DNA from 4 places in the Oceanobacillus sp. FSL W7-1293 genome. Region 2 is predicted to be linked to each of the others. Evidence: riboswitches for the same ligand, from Rfam matches in the RefSeq annotation. Region 2 holds a riboswitch; each other region holds the start of a gene.

Region 1 (3,749 bases), 1.5 Mb from region 2:
CCTGCAATGTAGACATCATCCAGCTGGAGGTAGCGGCATCCCGCATCATAAAAAGCTTTGATTGCATCACGGTAGGTTTGGATGACGTCCTCTGCATATTCTGCAATACTTGGATAAACCTCGGGATTCACAATTCCTTTCCCAAATAATTGATTCGGACTTGGAATCGTTTGTTTGGCAATCGCACGGTCTCCGACGATTTCTTTGAATTCCACAAACTCCTTAACATGCGGGTGATCCGGATTAAAGGAAACCTTCCCTGTGACACGCACATTATAGCGTTCTGTTTCTTCTGCTACAAATTGAAATCCTGTATCCGGCACATATCCTTCCACACCGTTTAGATGCTCTTGGAAATCCGTATGCCAGAAGCGGCGTCTGAATTCACCGTCTGTAACAGCACTTAAGCCGACTTCAATCTGCTTATCAACAATACGCTTGATTTCTTCTGTTTCAATCTGATGAAGGTCCGCTTTGGAAATAGCTCCTTCTTGAAAGTTCTTTCTAGCTTGATGAATCCGTTCCGGCCGCAATAAACTTCCGACATGATCTGCACGAAATGGTGCTTTCACTGCTGTTTTTGTCATTTTATTCTTTCCCCCTTTTTTATATAGATAGTATTTATTATGGTAAAATCGCAAACGAGCGGACTGGAAAACCGCTTGCTTTTTCAGGCTTGGGACTAATATTGAAAATCACAGCTCCTTTTGCCGGCAATTGATCCAGATTCGTCAGCAGCTCTACTTGAAAAGTATCCTGTTCTAATACATAATACTCGCCGATTAAAGAACCATTTTTTCTCGCATCCACAGCAGCATCTGTATCAAACGTTTCATGACCCACTGCTTTAATCTGTCTTTCTTCAAATAAGAACTTCAGAGCATCGAGTCCCCATCCGGGTAAATGACTGTCTCCATTCTCATCCTTATTCTCAAACGCTTCTTTATCCGGCCAGCGCTTGCTCCAATCTGTCCGTAAAGCGACAAATGTGTCCGCTTCAATTTTCCCATGCACCTCTTCAAAAGCTAAAATGTCCTCCACCGTTAAAATATAATCATGGTTTTCTCTGACTGCTTCTGATTTATCAATCACAACGATTGGGAGGACAACTTCTTTTAAACCCAGCTCCTCTAAATAGCGCTGATCACGAACAAAATGAATAGGTGCATCAATATGCGTGCCATATTGTCCGGAAACACTGAACTGCTGTGCAAAAAAACCGTCATCATGCGTATATAATGCTTCAAACTCCGCATCTTTAAATGCGGCAAAATGCGGCGAACTTGGTCCGAATGTATGTGTTAAATCTACCCATGTTTTTGATTTTAGTGTTTCTAACGCATCTAAGATTTCATTTTCTTTGGTAACTGTCACGATAAGCCGCCTCCCAATATATTGTTTTACGCTTTTGTTTTGTAATCTGTAATATGATCCTGCAATGTTTCGTCTTCGCCAAATAAAAAGTGTTTATGCATATCTGGAGAATAAATTGAATTAATTGTTTCGATGCCGACAGCCTCCGCAACCGCACGCAGCATTGCCGGTGAAGCTCCACAGCATAAACCGATATAATTCACGCCGATGCTATGCGCTTGTTTCGCCCATTCTGCCAGCTCATAACGATTATGATATAGCGGGTCCAGAGAAGTCGGGAAGGTTGTTTCCGTTGGTAAATGACAGCTGCATCCTCCATCCGGCAAGTTAAAGAAGGTCGGATTCTCTTCTGTTGTCCGGTATGGAATCGGCAATGCTCCAACGTGCCCGTCTACTTTGTCCCGAATCTTTTCTAAATATGGCTGCATCGTGTCCGGCCCGCGGAAACAATTCATCCCAACAACCAAGGCGCCGTTATCTTCTAAAATCTTACATGACTCTTCCACTGTGTAACCATCACGTAAAATGTTTTCACCCATTAATCCCAAGGTAATAACTGCCGGTAAATCATATTTTTTAATTTCCTCTAAAGCAATCAATGCTTCTTCATGGTAATAAAAAGTTTCTCCGTTAATATAGTCAACATCCTCATCCTTACACCATGACACCATTTCATTGAACATGGCTCTGACTTTATCCTTGGATTCCTGATCTTCCGGATTAAAAATATTGGTGTTCGATATATTTCCTGCAACCAGAGCTTCCTCTGTCGGATGTTCCTTTGCTACTTCCTTCGCTAACTTAATAGCGTTTCTATTTAGAGGCTCCAATAAGTCCTCTTTACCGATAATGCGCATTTTTTCACGATGTGCATTGTATGTAAAGGCAAGCACCACATCGGAACCTGCTTTCATGTAATCACGATAAACAGCCTTTAGCGTTTCCGGATTATCCAACGCTACCTCGGGTACAAAAGATCCCGCCTGCAAATAACCTCTGCGCTCCAGTTCAAATAAATATCCTTCCCCTGCAATAACTGTTCCTTGCTTTAATCGCTCTTCCAAACTTCTTTTCGCCATCGTTCCATTCCTCCTGTAAACTTTTATTTTTGGTTCGCCGCTGATAAGTCGATGTAGACACGAAAAAAACCTCTTCTTTCAGAAAGAAGAGGTTTTGAGTACGATATCAATGTCTCTTCTTATCTGCTAGCTAACGCTACTGGAATTGGCACAGTTCTTTTATAAGTCTGTTGCCGAGGCTTCGAAGGGCCAGTCCCTCCACCTCTCTGGATAAGAAAATGTATTGCTATTTATTTGTTGTAGATAACTATATATCTATTTGAATTCCATGTCAATAAGAAATTTTAAAAATATTTAAGCGTTTTTTGAACTGGTTTGAATTATCCTGATAAGCTTTTCATATATTAGAGAAATATATGTTCCACGCAGCGATAACTTCATATCTCCGATTTCATGTTTAATTTTAGTAAAAATAAGGTATATTCTTTTTATAAAGAAAAATTCATAAAATGTTCAAAAAGTGTAGACACACCTGAAAAATAAGCATATAATACAAATTAAATCTAAAAACGATTTGATAATATATTGAATTCATTTACCAATACTGGTATAATTAAGTTTTTCCCTAAGGAAATTAAACTGATTACTATATATATTAAAATACGGAAGGGGGCGTAGATGTTGAATAGATATTTGATGATTGCTTTAATGATTATCATTTTACCAATGACACAACTATTCTCAGGTGTACATCACAGCTACGTTCTCACCGATCAGAATGTGCTAATTGATAATCACGCGTCACAGGATTTGGGCATTGGCGGAAATGATCAGTCAGATAAATCCTTTATAGCTAATCCAATATTAATTATTACACTGTTCTTATTAGGCAGTCCGTGCTTATTTACAACGGTTGTACGAATCATACGTACCAAACAGCTGCTGACGCCCGTTTTCTATCAATCGAATTTCGTGATTTAAGCCTCTTTTGATCTAAATTAAAAATCAAAAGAGGAGGCAAAAATTATGATGATTTTCAGATTAATTGTTATTGGATTCTTTTCACTGACTGCATTGTCCGTATTCACTTACCAAGGTATTGAAGTGTTTCATGCAGTTACTGATATATTTAGAGCAAAATCCTAAACTATAATAGCACCCTTCGTACAAGAATATTTTCTGCCCTATGATATAAAAAAGGCAGTCAATGAAATTTGCTCATTGACTGCCTTTTTTTCGTTTATCGTTTATTAAAAATTGCCGCCACGTACTTCTGTCACATCATAGACGGTTACAAATGAAGTCGAATCAACATCTTGAATCGTTTCTTTCATTTTACTTTCTTCCAGCCGGGTT
Region 2 (3,749 bases):
TTGGCTGCAAAATCTCTTCCTTTTGGTGAAGCTCCCGCCTGGAATAAAACAGGAGTACGCTGCGGAGAAGGTTCAACCAAATGTGGACCAGGAACTTTGAAAAATTCACCTTCATGATCGATCAATCGAACTTTGTCCGGATGTGCAAATGTATCATTCGCACCATCATAAACAACAGCATCGTCTTCCCAGCTGTGCTCCCAAAGCTTATAGACAACTTCAAGAAATTCATCTGCTCGGTCATAACGCTGTTCTTTAGGAAGACGGCTGGAAAGACCCAGATTGACTGCCTCACTTTCTAAATAAGAAGTCACCACATTCCAGGCAACCCTTCCATTCGTTAAATGATCTAATGTTGATAGCTGCCTTGCCAGCGCGTATGGTTGTGCATATGTAGCAGAAATAGTTGGCGCAAAGCCGAGATTTTCAGTTACAGCAGCCATCGCAGAAATCGGAATCAACGGGTCATGAGCCGGAAGCTGCACAGCATGCCGGACAGCTGCTTCATGACTATTTCCATATACACTGTAGGTTCCAAGCACATCGGCAATAAACATGGCATCAAATTTTCCGCGTTCCAGGATTTTTGCTGTTTCTGTCCAATATGACAGGTCATTATGTTTTGTCCCCTCGTCCTTTTCATGCTTCCATAATCCTGTCGAGTGAGGGGAAGGTGAATTTTGAATAAATCCATTCAGGTGAATTTGTTTAGTCATCGTTTCGATAAACTCCTTTTCTCATAAATTTTCATCTTGACCGCTTCACCAAAATCTATGATTGTAAGCTAGATTTTATCGTAGTGTAACTGGCTGGGACTGAGACTGCGATTACCAATGTTGTCAGGTTAACGCGACCGCTACTGATTAAAGTTTCTCTTTATTTGATTTAGACAACCATTGATTTTGGTGTTGACCCTACCCTCTTTTGATTGCTGCTTACTTATGATTCATCGAAAGCATTTAAGGCATTTACACTATGTGCCACTGCTGAGCCAGCTTTTAAAGCAGCTGCTACAAAAATAGCTTCTGATATTTCCTCTAGACTGGACCCTGTTTTTTTGGCATTTTTCGTATGCAGGTCAATGCAATAAGGGCAGCCTGTAGTGTGTGCTGATGCCACCGCGATAAGTTCTTTTTCCTTTTCGGACAATTTTCCTGCTTTAATGGATTTATGATCAAAAGCAGCAAATGCCTTGAATGTACCCGCATCAATGTCACCAAATTCTGTTAATCTATTAAAATAGGATGCTTTGTACAGCTCGTCTTTTTCCTCTTCATCAAACGCATTTAGCGCATTCACACCATGAGCAACTGCTAAACCAGCCTTTAGAGCTGTTGCAACAAAAATGGCCTCTGTTACTTCCTCTTTATCAGCATTATTCTTTTTAGCATTCCCCACGTGTAAATCAATGCAGTACGGGCATCCAGTAATGTGTGCTACGGCTACCGCAATTAATTCCTTTAATTTAACTGATAAATTTCCCTCAGCCAATGCCTTGTCGTTAAAAGCAAAAAAAGTTCGAAATGCTTCAGGCGCATATTCTTTTAATTCTGTTATCCGGTTAAAATAAGATTTTTGATATAAACTATCTGTTTTAGTCAATGAAATCTCTCCTCATACATTTAAAATTTTTGTTTTTTGTTTGTCATAAAATCATAAAAACTGTAAGCTCATTTCGCTTATTTTCGTACAACTCCAGCAATAATTAAACTTTACCTATCTAATTACTCGGTTTTAGTCATACTTATACCATTGAAATTATTCCCTCCCTATCATTGTTTAAAATGAAAAAAACCCTTTCCAATGAGAAGAGGTTTTTTTATACACTGCCTCATCTCCCAAGTGAAAAGCTTGCTGGAATTAGCACCATTTTACTGTGTTTTAAGTAATGGTTGCTGCGGGATTACAGGACCAGTTCCTCCCCCGGCTCTTGATAAGGAATTACATTATTTAGTTTTTTAAGATTTCTTCATATACTATCGAATTCTAAAAAATGTGTCAAGCGGAAATTTTAATTAAATTAAGTGGTTCCTTACCAAAACCTATCGATGATGCGAGTAAAAATAATTTTACTGTAAGCGGCCATTAGTCGTTTTAACACTTTTAATTATATTTTCCAACCATAGATTTTGGTATTGGTCAATCTGAGCAAGTTTTTTTGAAATCAGTTCGAAACACAAATTATAGTTTACATAATATTATTATGGTTAAATAAATGTTTTTATACGCTTCATAAAAAACGCCTAGCCCCTATTGGTCTAAGCGTTTTCTTATTCGCCTACACAGGATATACCCCATGTTTTCTCTCGGTAAATTGCTTTTTCTTATTCTGATAAATGGTAAAACGTCTTGTCAGCTCGCTCCGAAGATGATCTGGATCAATAATATCATCAATAATCATTTCGGAAGCTAAGCGATAAATATCAATATTCTCTTTATAGGAGGCCTGCTTCTCTGCGATATATGCCTCTCTTTCTTCTTCAGGAAGCTGAGCGATTTTATTTGCTTCTACTGCATTCACTGCTGCTTCCGGTCCCATAACAGCAATTTGTGCATTCGGAAAGGCTAAGCAGCAATCCGGGTCGAAAGCAGGTCCTGACATCGCGTATAGACCAGCTCCATAAGCCTTTCGAACAATAACAGAAATTTTAGGTACCGTTACTTCACTCATTGCAAATAGCATTTTGGCTCCATGGCGGATAATTCCCTGTTTCTCCACTCTTGTTCCAATCATAAATCCTGGTACATCCGTTAAGAACAGCAGCGGAATTTCAAACGCATCACATAATTGGATAAACTTTGCTGCTTTATCTGCTGAATCAGTAAAAAGAACGCCTCCCTTGACACGCGGCTGATTGGCGATGATTCCTATACTTTGACCGTCGATGCGGGCCAGCCCAGTAATTAGTTCTGGAGCAAACCGCTTTTTTATTTCACAAAAACTGCCTTCATCGATCGTACGGTCAATCAGTTCATACATGTCAAATGCAGCATTTTGATTATCTGGAATAATTTCGCTGATTGGCTTATCAAAGCTTTTTGGTTCTACAGATGCTGCTTTTTTTGGCTTCTCACGAAAATTAGCAGGAAAATACGTTAAGTACTTCTGTGCAAATTGAATCGCTTCTTCTTCGGTATCCACTAAAACATCGCCCACTCCTGAGGTCGTACAGTGCATTTTTGCTCCGCCCATTTCCTCTAAGGAAACCTTTTCACCAATGACCTTTTCAGCCATTCGCGGGGAACCTAAATACATCGATGCATTCCCATCAACCATGACAACGATATCACAAAAGGCAGGGATATAGGCACCGCCGGCAGCAGATGGACCAAACAATAAACAGACTTGCGGCACTCTTCCTGACAGCTTGATTTGATTGTAGAAAATACGTCCCGCTCCTCTTCTGCCCGGGAACATATCTATTTGATCGGTAATGCGGGCACCTGCAGAGTCAACCAGATAAATCATAGGTACTTCCAGTCGTTCTGCCGTCTCTTGAATACGTAAAATCTTCTCTACCGTCCGCTGTCCCCAGCTTCCGGCTTTCACGGTGGAATCATTTGCCATCGCACAGACTGTCTGGCCATTTATTTTCCCTGTCACGGTAATCACGCCATCTGCCGGCAGATCTTCATCCATCGCATTGGCAAATAAACCATCCTCAATTGTCTCATGAGAGTCAAAAAGAAGCTGTATTCTTTCCCTAGCAAAAAGCTTGCCCTTTTCAGCATTGCTGTCGTGATACTTT
Region 3 (3,749 bases), 2.2 Mb from region 2:
TTGAGCTACATCTGACGGACTAAGGGAATTAGCGATTTGAGAAGCACCAGTCTCTAATTCTGCGACACGGGTCAGATCTTCTGTAACTACTTTGAAAGTTACGGAATCGAGCAGTGCCGGTTCGCCCCAATACTCTTCATTGTTAACTAAGCGTACCTGCTGCCCTGGCTTCCATTCTTCGTATTTGAAAGGGCCGGTGCCTTGCGGGTTTGCACTGATGACAGTACCTGCCTCTTCGCCATCTTCCATTGCGGCATAGTCTTCTTCAATCTGGTCTTTTGAAATCATCACACCGCCGGGATGAGCAAGGTGTGCCGGTAACGCTGCAAAAGGATATTCTGTTTTAAAATGAACCGTATAATCGTCAATAACTTCTACCTCGGAAATCATATTGTACATGATTGCCCGTGGAGAACCAACCTCTGGGTCAAGCGTACGGTCAATATTTGCCTTTACAACGTCCGCATTAAAATCAGAGCCGTCATGGAAGGTCACATCTTGACGAAGCTTGAATTCCCATGTCGTATCATCAATTTGTTCCCACTCCTCTGCCAGCAAAGGCTGATTTTCCATATTCTCGTCCTGGGTAACAAGCGTTTCAAAGATATTTCTTTGTACATCACTGGACGGAGTATCATTGGATGCTGCCGGGTCAAGCGATACAGCATCGGCTGGTGTGGTAATAATTAAATCGCCGCCCTGCGATCCTCCCTCTGTCGTATTGCTGTCAGAGGATGCATTGTCATCTGGTTCACTGGCACAGGCGGCAAGTACCAGGCTGAACAGAGCAATAAATGCAAGTACATATATCTTTTTCTGTATTCTCATGATGCTGTTTTCTCCTTTAAGTATCGTAGTCTGAGTATATTACCTGAAAATAAAGATTTACCAGCCTGGAACAACAGAGCCATCAAAGTTTTCTTCAATAAATTCTTTCACTTCGTCTGTATGGTAAATATCAATAAATTGCTGAACGACTTCATCATCTTGGTTTTCTGTACGAGCTGCAATTAGGTTAACGAAAGTAGAATCCTGCTCGATAAAGAGCGAATCATCATTCGGTGAAAGCCCTGCTTCGATTGCAAAGTTTGAATTGATTGCTGCTGCATCTACTTCTCCAAGCTGTCTTGGAATTTGTGCAGAATCTAATTCCAGTAATTCAAGGTCTTTCGGATTATCGACCACATCATTTACGGTTGCATTGACACCCAAGCCTTCTTCTAATGTGATAAGACCAGCTTGTTCAAATAATAATAAAGCACGTCCACTGTTTGTAGGATCGCCAGGGAGCCCTAATGTTGCACCATCAGGAAGGTCCTCCAGAGAATCAACTGATTCGGAGTAAACCCCCATCGGGAAAGTAACGGTATCTGCTACCTTCACAATATCCAAGCCTCTTTCTTCCACCATGCTGTCCATAAAAGGCTCTGTCTGGAAGCTGCTGATGTCAATTTCACCTTCATCCAGTGAAACGTTCGGCATAACATAATCACTAAAAACAACTGTTTCAATTTCTAAATCGTCTTCTGCTGCAATTTCAGCTATTTTTTCAACAATTTCTTCATGTGGACCGGCTGTTACACCTACTGTCAATACGCCATCTTCAAGTAAATCTGAACCGCTCTCTTCCTCATCTCCGCCGCAAGCAGCGAGGAAAGTGACTAATAAAGCTGTAATAAGAAGTAAATATTTCCTTTTCATAATGGTTTTCCTACTTTCTTTTTTATTTAGTAATGTTCTCAAGCTGTAAAAATGCATCAATAACGGTATTTGCATTAATTTCTTCTTTCATCAAATGAATGGATTCTTCTTCCCGTGTGACTTTTTTAGCTATGGTTTCCAGCAGTTCCTCATCATCCGTATGTATGGAGAAGTCTGCTAATCTTGTTGGGAAGCCCCATGTATCATAGTAAGCTAATAGCTTCGTAAGCTCCGCTTTATCCTGTTCGATGGCAAGCTGAGCTAAAATGCCATAGGATACAATTTCACCATGAAGTGAATCGGCAATCTGCGGGGCGGCAGTTAATCCATTATGAATGGAATGCGCACCTGCAATTCGTCCAGCTTTTCCGCCGAAGCCGCCAACCATGCCGCCTGTTGCGATAATTGCTTCGATAACACGAATAAGAGCATCAGTGACTTGGTTGCTCTCACAAGCTTGGATTGCTGCTTCACTGTCATCCAGCAAAATATCCTTGCACGCACGAGCGGCGAATTGAGAGATTTGCAGCCAGACTGGAAGCGTGCCTTCAGGGTAGAAGGCTTCAACTAGAGAGCGAGCTTCATAGAATTTAGCTAACGTATCGCCAATGCCTGCTTTTAAATATTTTACAGGAGCTTCTGCAATAATTGCTGGTTCGACCACTACGAGTGTATTAGACTCTGGAAACTCTGTATAATGAGAATGCGCACCATCCTCCTGATAAAAGACGCTTAATGGCGTCCAAGCTGCGCAGGTTGCGGCAATTGTTGGGATTAAGATACTTTTTATTTGCGCATTGGCAGCCGCTGCTTTGGCAATATCCAGTGCAGTTCCCCCGCCGAAGCCGATGACAGCATCTATTTGCTGTTCTTCATAAATCGCGGCGAGCCTGTCAGTTCGTTCCACGGTACAATGCCCATCTGCAGTATGTATATCTTTTTCCTCTATTTGGTTCAGCAATGCGGAAGGAAGATACGGTTTTGCTTTTTCCCAAGCAGTCCGCCCGGCAACTACAGCAATCCGCTTCACCCGCAAGTCATTCAGATTTTCTACCAGATATTCCAGAGAACCGTCACCGATTTGATAATGGCTGGGCGACCCCTTTACAGTAACTGTTTGCATGGTAAGATATCCCCTTTTACATGTGTTTAAATGCTACATAAAAAACCTCTCTATTTTGTTCTAGAGAGGTTGAATAAGTTCATTTACGAAACGTCCTCTCTTATTTTCCAAAGCACAGTATGCACTTTGCAGGATTTAGCACCTTTTTTAGAACGAGTTCTAGAAAGGTTGCCGGGCTTCATCGGGCCAGTCCCTCCGCCACTCTCAATAAGAGTTCTTATGTAACTGTGGATACATTTTAATATGAAATATGAGAAAAGTCAAATATAGCTTGATACAAGGGGGCTGGCGTGCTAATTATGTTAATCAGCACCATTTTTGGTCCCAAACCCCAAATAATTAAACGGGTTATCCTTTGTTTCTTTTAAAACACATTCATCCATTTATTTCATGTTTACTCTTGCTTATTTTTTGATATAATAAGAACAAACGTTCAGAACAAAGGTTCTTATTTGAAGGAATAAATATGATTGGATTACTTCATCATTCTCTGGATAAAAAGGAAAAAATCATGATCTATTATATCGACCGCCATAACAATGTAACGCAGCGTGTTATTCGTGTCGTAGGTATAGATGATAAAAGGATTCTTGCTTATTGTTACTATAAAAAACAGGTGCGCAGCTTTAAGATAGAAAATATTTTATCCATAGGGTGTGTAAAAAGGAGCGTCGGGGCTTGAATATTCGTGTACAGGAAGAAAGGAATACGAAAGAAAAAACAATGTTAAATGAGCGGCAATGGAAGCAGAATTGCTTTCAATTAATTATCGCTCATAAAGATAATTTGCTTATTGAAGTGAAATGCTATCAGGACTGTCATGTTCATCATATAAAAGGATATATAGACAGCATCAACTATCAAGACGAGCACATAGCCATAGTTGATAAGCTGGGGCGTAAGGATTTTACAATCATTAAGTTTA
Region 4 (3,749 bases), 2.2 Mb from region 2:
TATTTATTATGGGGAATATTTCCAATCTATTGGAAGTTTCTTGAACATGTTCCAGCTGGTGAAGTACTAGCCCACCGGATTGTCTGGAGCTTAATTTTCATGATTTTTTTAGTACTGGTGACAGGTAATTGGCGTGAGCTGATTGAAACGGTCCACGAGCTGAAAAAAGATAAGAAGAAAACCATCGCTATCATTACAGCTTCTATCGTTATATCTATCAACTGGTTTCTATTTATTTTTTCGGTACAGCATGGGCATGTCCTGCAGGCCAGCTTAGGCTATTATATCAATCCTTTAATCAGTATTTTATTAGCGGTCTTTGTACTGAAAGAGAAGACAACGAAAGGTCAAGTCTTATCGTTTCTTCTTGCCGGCATCGGAGTGGTTTATTTAACGCTCAGCTATGGCGTATTTCCTTGGATTTCGCTGTTATTGGCCATCACCTTTGGCTTTTATGGATTGATTAAAAAAACACTCCATCTGCATGCAATGTATGGACTTACTATTGAAACACTTGTGGTGGCTCCAATCGCTCTATTGTATTTACTATTTGTTCCGTCAGAAGGATCTTTTACTTTTTCTCCTTTGTTTGCAGCGGACAATCTTTTACTCATAGGCGCGGGCGGTGTTACAGCAATACCTTTACTGCTGTTTGCTGCAGGTGCCAAACGGATTCCATTGGCAATGGTTGGTTTTTTGCAATATGTAGCACCAACAATTATGTTCTTTCTGGGGGTATTTCTATATAATGAAACCTTTACGGTACATCATATGATTACTTTTGCTTTGATTTGGGCTGCACTTATTATCTATATGGCCAGTATTTATCGGGACGCACCGCGGAGAAAAAGAAGAAAGGCATAGTTTTCAGCCAGTAAGGGCCTGGTTCGTTCAAGGGCCTTTAGGTCATACTCTTGTGATAGTTTCTTCAGTGAGGATGAAAGAAATCCTCCTGAAGGAAGGTTCACTTTATTTTATCTATTAATCCCTAGTAAAACACTTGACTTTTATCCTTTAAAACTATATACTCGCAAGTAATTTCAAAATATTTAGCAGAATCTCTTATGAAGAGCGGCGGAGGGAATAGGCCCTGTGAAGCCCGGCAACTTGAACATTCAGGTGCTCCATCCTACAGATATATCATCTGAAAGATAAGAGAGGGTTCTAAGTCAGTTATCAGAGCTCTCTTCATTTTAGAAGAGAGCTTTTTTTCAGGTAAAAGAGTGTTCTCAATAAAAAGGGAGGAAATACAATGTCAAACTATCCAGTACAGCAAGACGAAACGATTTTGTTACACGGGGGGCAGGTTCCAGACCCGGCAACCGGATCTCGTGCTGTTCCAATCTATCAAACAACCTCTTATGTTTTTCGCGATACAGAGCATGCACAAAACTTATTTGGATTAGCAGAGCCAGGTAATATTTATACTCGAATTATGAATCCGACGGTAGATACATTTGAGCAGCGGATTGCGCAATTAGAAGACGGAGTCGGCGCTTTAGGTCTAGCTTCCGGGATGGCAGCTATTACGATGGCGATTTTAAATATCACCCGTGCCGGTGATGAAATTATCGCGGACAGCAATCTATATGGCGGGACGTATAACTTATTTGCCAACACGCTCCCCCGTTATGGAATCAATGTAAAATTTGTAGATGGAACAGACCCGGAGGCTATTGAGGCTGCGATTACAGATAAAACAAAAGCAATATTTGGAGAAATCATCACTAATCCAAGTTTATATGTTTTTGATGTCGAAACGGTGGCTGATATTGCTCATAATCATGGCATTCCTTTAATTATTGATAATACATTTGCCCCTTATTTTGCCAAGCCGTTAACCTGGGGCGCGGATATTGTGGTTCACTCCGCCACGAAATGGATTGGCGGACATGGCACAACCATCGGCGGTGTCGTTGTCGACAGCGGCAGATTTGATTGGAATAATGATAAATTCCCTGATTTTATCGAGCCGGATGAGAGCTATAATGGCTTAAAATATGCGGATTTAGGTCCTGCTGCATTTATAACCAAGCTGCGCGTCCAATTATTACGTGATATCGGACCTGCGCTAAGTCCGCAAAATGCCTTTTTATTACTGCAAGGCCTGGAAACTTTACACTTACGCATCAGGAAGCATAGCGAAAATGCGGAAAAAATAGCAGCTTATCTGGAAAATCACCCTGCTGTAGAATGGATCAACTACCCGGGGCTGGAATCACATCCTTCCCATCAGCTTGCTAAAAAATATTTAAAAGGCGGTTTTGGGTCGGTTATTACATTTGGTATTGAAGGCGGACGAGAAGCAGGCCGCACCTTAATCGATAATGTGCAGCTCTGGTCTCATGTCGCCAATGTGGGGGATGCCAAATCACTTATTATCCACCCTGCTTCTACAACCCATCAGCAATTGACGGATGAGGACTTGGCAAAAAGCGGTACGACGGAAGAATTGGTCCGTTTATCCGTTGGTTTAGAGTCATTTGACGATATTGTAGCTGACTTGGACCAGGCCATTGATAAAGCAACAGGAAAATCACAAGGCAATCAAAAATCAGCCGAGGAAATAGCAGTGCAAAATTTACTTCAATCCCCATTTGACCGCAGCGAAGGCGTCCGCAAAAAGCGGATTATTACTGTCGGCATCGCGGACGAAGAAATTGTTCCTCTCTATAAATTAGGCTATGAGGTGATTCCTGCGGCAGATATCGATGAGGTGACAACAGATATATTAACAGGAGCTGATGCAATATGGCTGCAGGAAGGTAAACAGACTCCAGAAGAAAATGCAGCTTATCAGGGTACGATTTTATTCACAGCTTCCGCTCCTGAAGTATCATCTGAAGTGTTTATTCTTTCAACCGTTCAGCCGGTGCAATTTGCTCTTGAATTACGCAGCTCCGGACGTTAAATACAAAAATAACATCCTTACCCGCCTTTCTTTTATAGAACATTTCCATGTTTTATTGTTAAGAAAGGCGGGTAGTTTTATGATGGAGAAAAACAACACTCCCACTGATTGATGTTTCGTTTTATGTTATAATATAATGTGGTTACGTCTTCTAGCTTAAAAATTAGAAGGCGTTTTTCATTTAGCCTGTTTAGTATTGGTTATCCTTGATTAAAATAAGACTATAAGAAGACGCATATATTCTATGAAACTTTACCAATCCATTTTACAAATACACATATACCAAATATAATTTCCTTTCATATTCTTAGGTAATTTTATTTGTTCCAACATAAACTAGAAGAAAAGAACACGTAGGTGTGATGATGAAGATGACGAAAAAGAAATGGTTTATTCTCACTAGCTCCATTCTGATTGCCGCTATTGCTGTTTTTGCAATTTTACAGCTGCCTTATTTTCAATTAAGCTCGGAACAGCGGGAAAAAGAAGAAGCATTAAGAGAACAAATTACGCCTGAAGAAACAGAAAATGAGGAAGAAACACCCGCAGAGAGCGAGGATGTTATGGGTGACGTTGAAGAGCAGGAAAATGCTCCAATCGCTGTCGACGAAGATTTAGAAAATACATTTGAATTTGCTTCAGAGGAAGATGTAGATATTGTGGCACTCGGGGACTCTCTGACGCAAGGTGTAGGAGACGATACAGAACAGGGAGGGTATGTCGGGATATTAGACAGAACACTCCAGGTGCTTGATACCGATGTCCATTTTCAAAATTTCGGAAAGCGCGGAAACCGAACGGACCAGCTGCTTCACCGTCTGGAGGAAGAACCTGCATT

Evidence for each region. A riboswitch is a leader RNA that binds a small molecule or an ion and turns the genes downstream of it on or off. The one in region 2 is predicted to bind S-adenosylmethionine.
Region 1: linked by a shared signal. The riboswitch ahead of MKY65_RS03870 (homocysteine S-methyltransferase family protein) and the one ahead of MKY65_RS11175 (carboxymuconolactone decarboxylase family protein) in region 2 are both predicted to bind S-adenosylmethionine.
Region 3: linked by a shared signal. The riboswitch ahead of MKY65_RS21705 (iron-containing alcohol dehydrogenase family protein) and the one ahead of MKY65_RS11175 (carboxymuconolactone decarboxylase family protein) in region 2 are both predicted to bind S-adenosylmethionine.
Region 4: linked by a shared signal. The riboswitch ahead of MKY65_RS21325 (O-acetylhomoserine aminocarboxypropyltransferase/cysteine synthase family protein) and the one ahead of MKY65_RS11175 (carboxymuconolactone decarboxylase family protein) in region 2 are both predicted to bind S-adenosylmethionine.

What each region holds. Positions count from the first base shown of each region.
Region 1 covers NZ_CP150212.1:779,194-782,942, reverse strand. The annotation lists gene MKY65_RS03880 (5-methyltetrahydropteroyltriglutamate--homocysteine S-methyltransferase) at 1-587, opposite strand, end outside; gene MKY65_RS03875 (cyclase family protein) at 625-1,377, opposite strand; gene MKY65_RS03870 (homocysteine S-methyltransferase family protein) at 1,401-2,453, opposite strand; SAM riboswitch class I at 2,570-2,670, opposite strand; gene MKY65_RS03865 (hypothetical protein) at 3,072-3,374, shown strand; gene MKY65_RS03860 (YitT family protein) at 3,644-3,749, opposite strand, start outside.
Region 2 covers NZ_CP150212.1:2,274,249-2,277,997, reverse strand. The annotation lists gene MKY65_RS11180 (LLM class flavin-dependent oxidoreductase) at 1-716, opposite strand, end outside; gene MKY65_RS11175 (carboxymuconolactone decarboxylase family protein) at 940-1,608, opposite strand; SAM riboswitch class I at 1,829-1,940, opposite strand; gene MKY65_RS11170 (acyl-CoA carboxylase subunit beta) at 2,279-3,749, opposite strand, start outside.
Region 3 covers NZ_CP150212.1:4,519,000-4,522,748, reverse strand. The annotation lists gene MKY65_RS21715 (glutathione ABC transporter substrate-binding protein) at 1-828, opposite strand, end outside; gene MKY65_RS21710 (MetQ/NlpA family ABC transporter substrate-binding protein) at 886-1,701, opposite strand; gene MKY65_RS21705 (iron-containing alcohol dehydrogenase family protein) at 1,724-2,824, opposite strand; SAM riboswitch class I at 2,922-3,038, opposite strand; gene MKY65_RS21700 (hypothetical protein) at 3,291-3,506, shown strand; gene MKY65_RS21695 (YolD-like family protein) at 3,503-3,749, shown strand, end outside.
Region 4 covers NZ_CP150212.1:4,429,810-4,433,558, forward strand. The annotation lists gene rarD (EamA family transporter RarD) at 1-864, shown strand, start outside; SAM riboswitch class I at 1,060-1,158, shown strand; gene MKY65_RS21325 (O-acetylhomoserine aminocarboxypropyltransferase/cysteine synthase family protein) at 1,253-2,911, shown strand; gene MKY65_RS21330 (SGNH/GDSL hydrolase family protein) at 3,283-3,749, shown strand, end outside.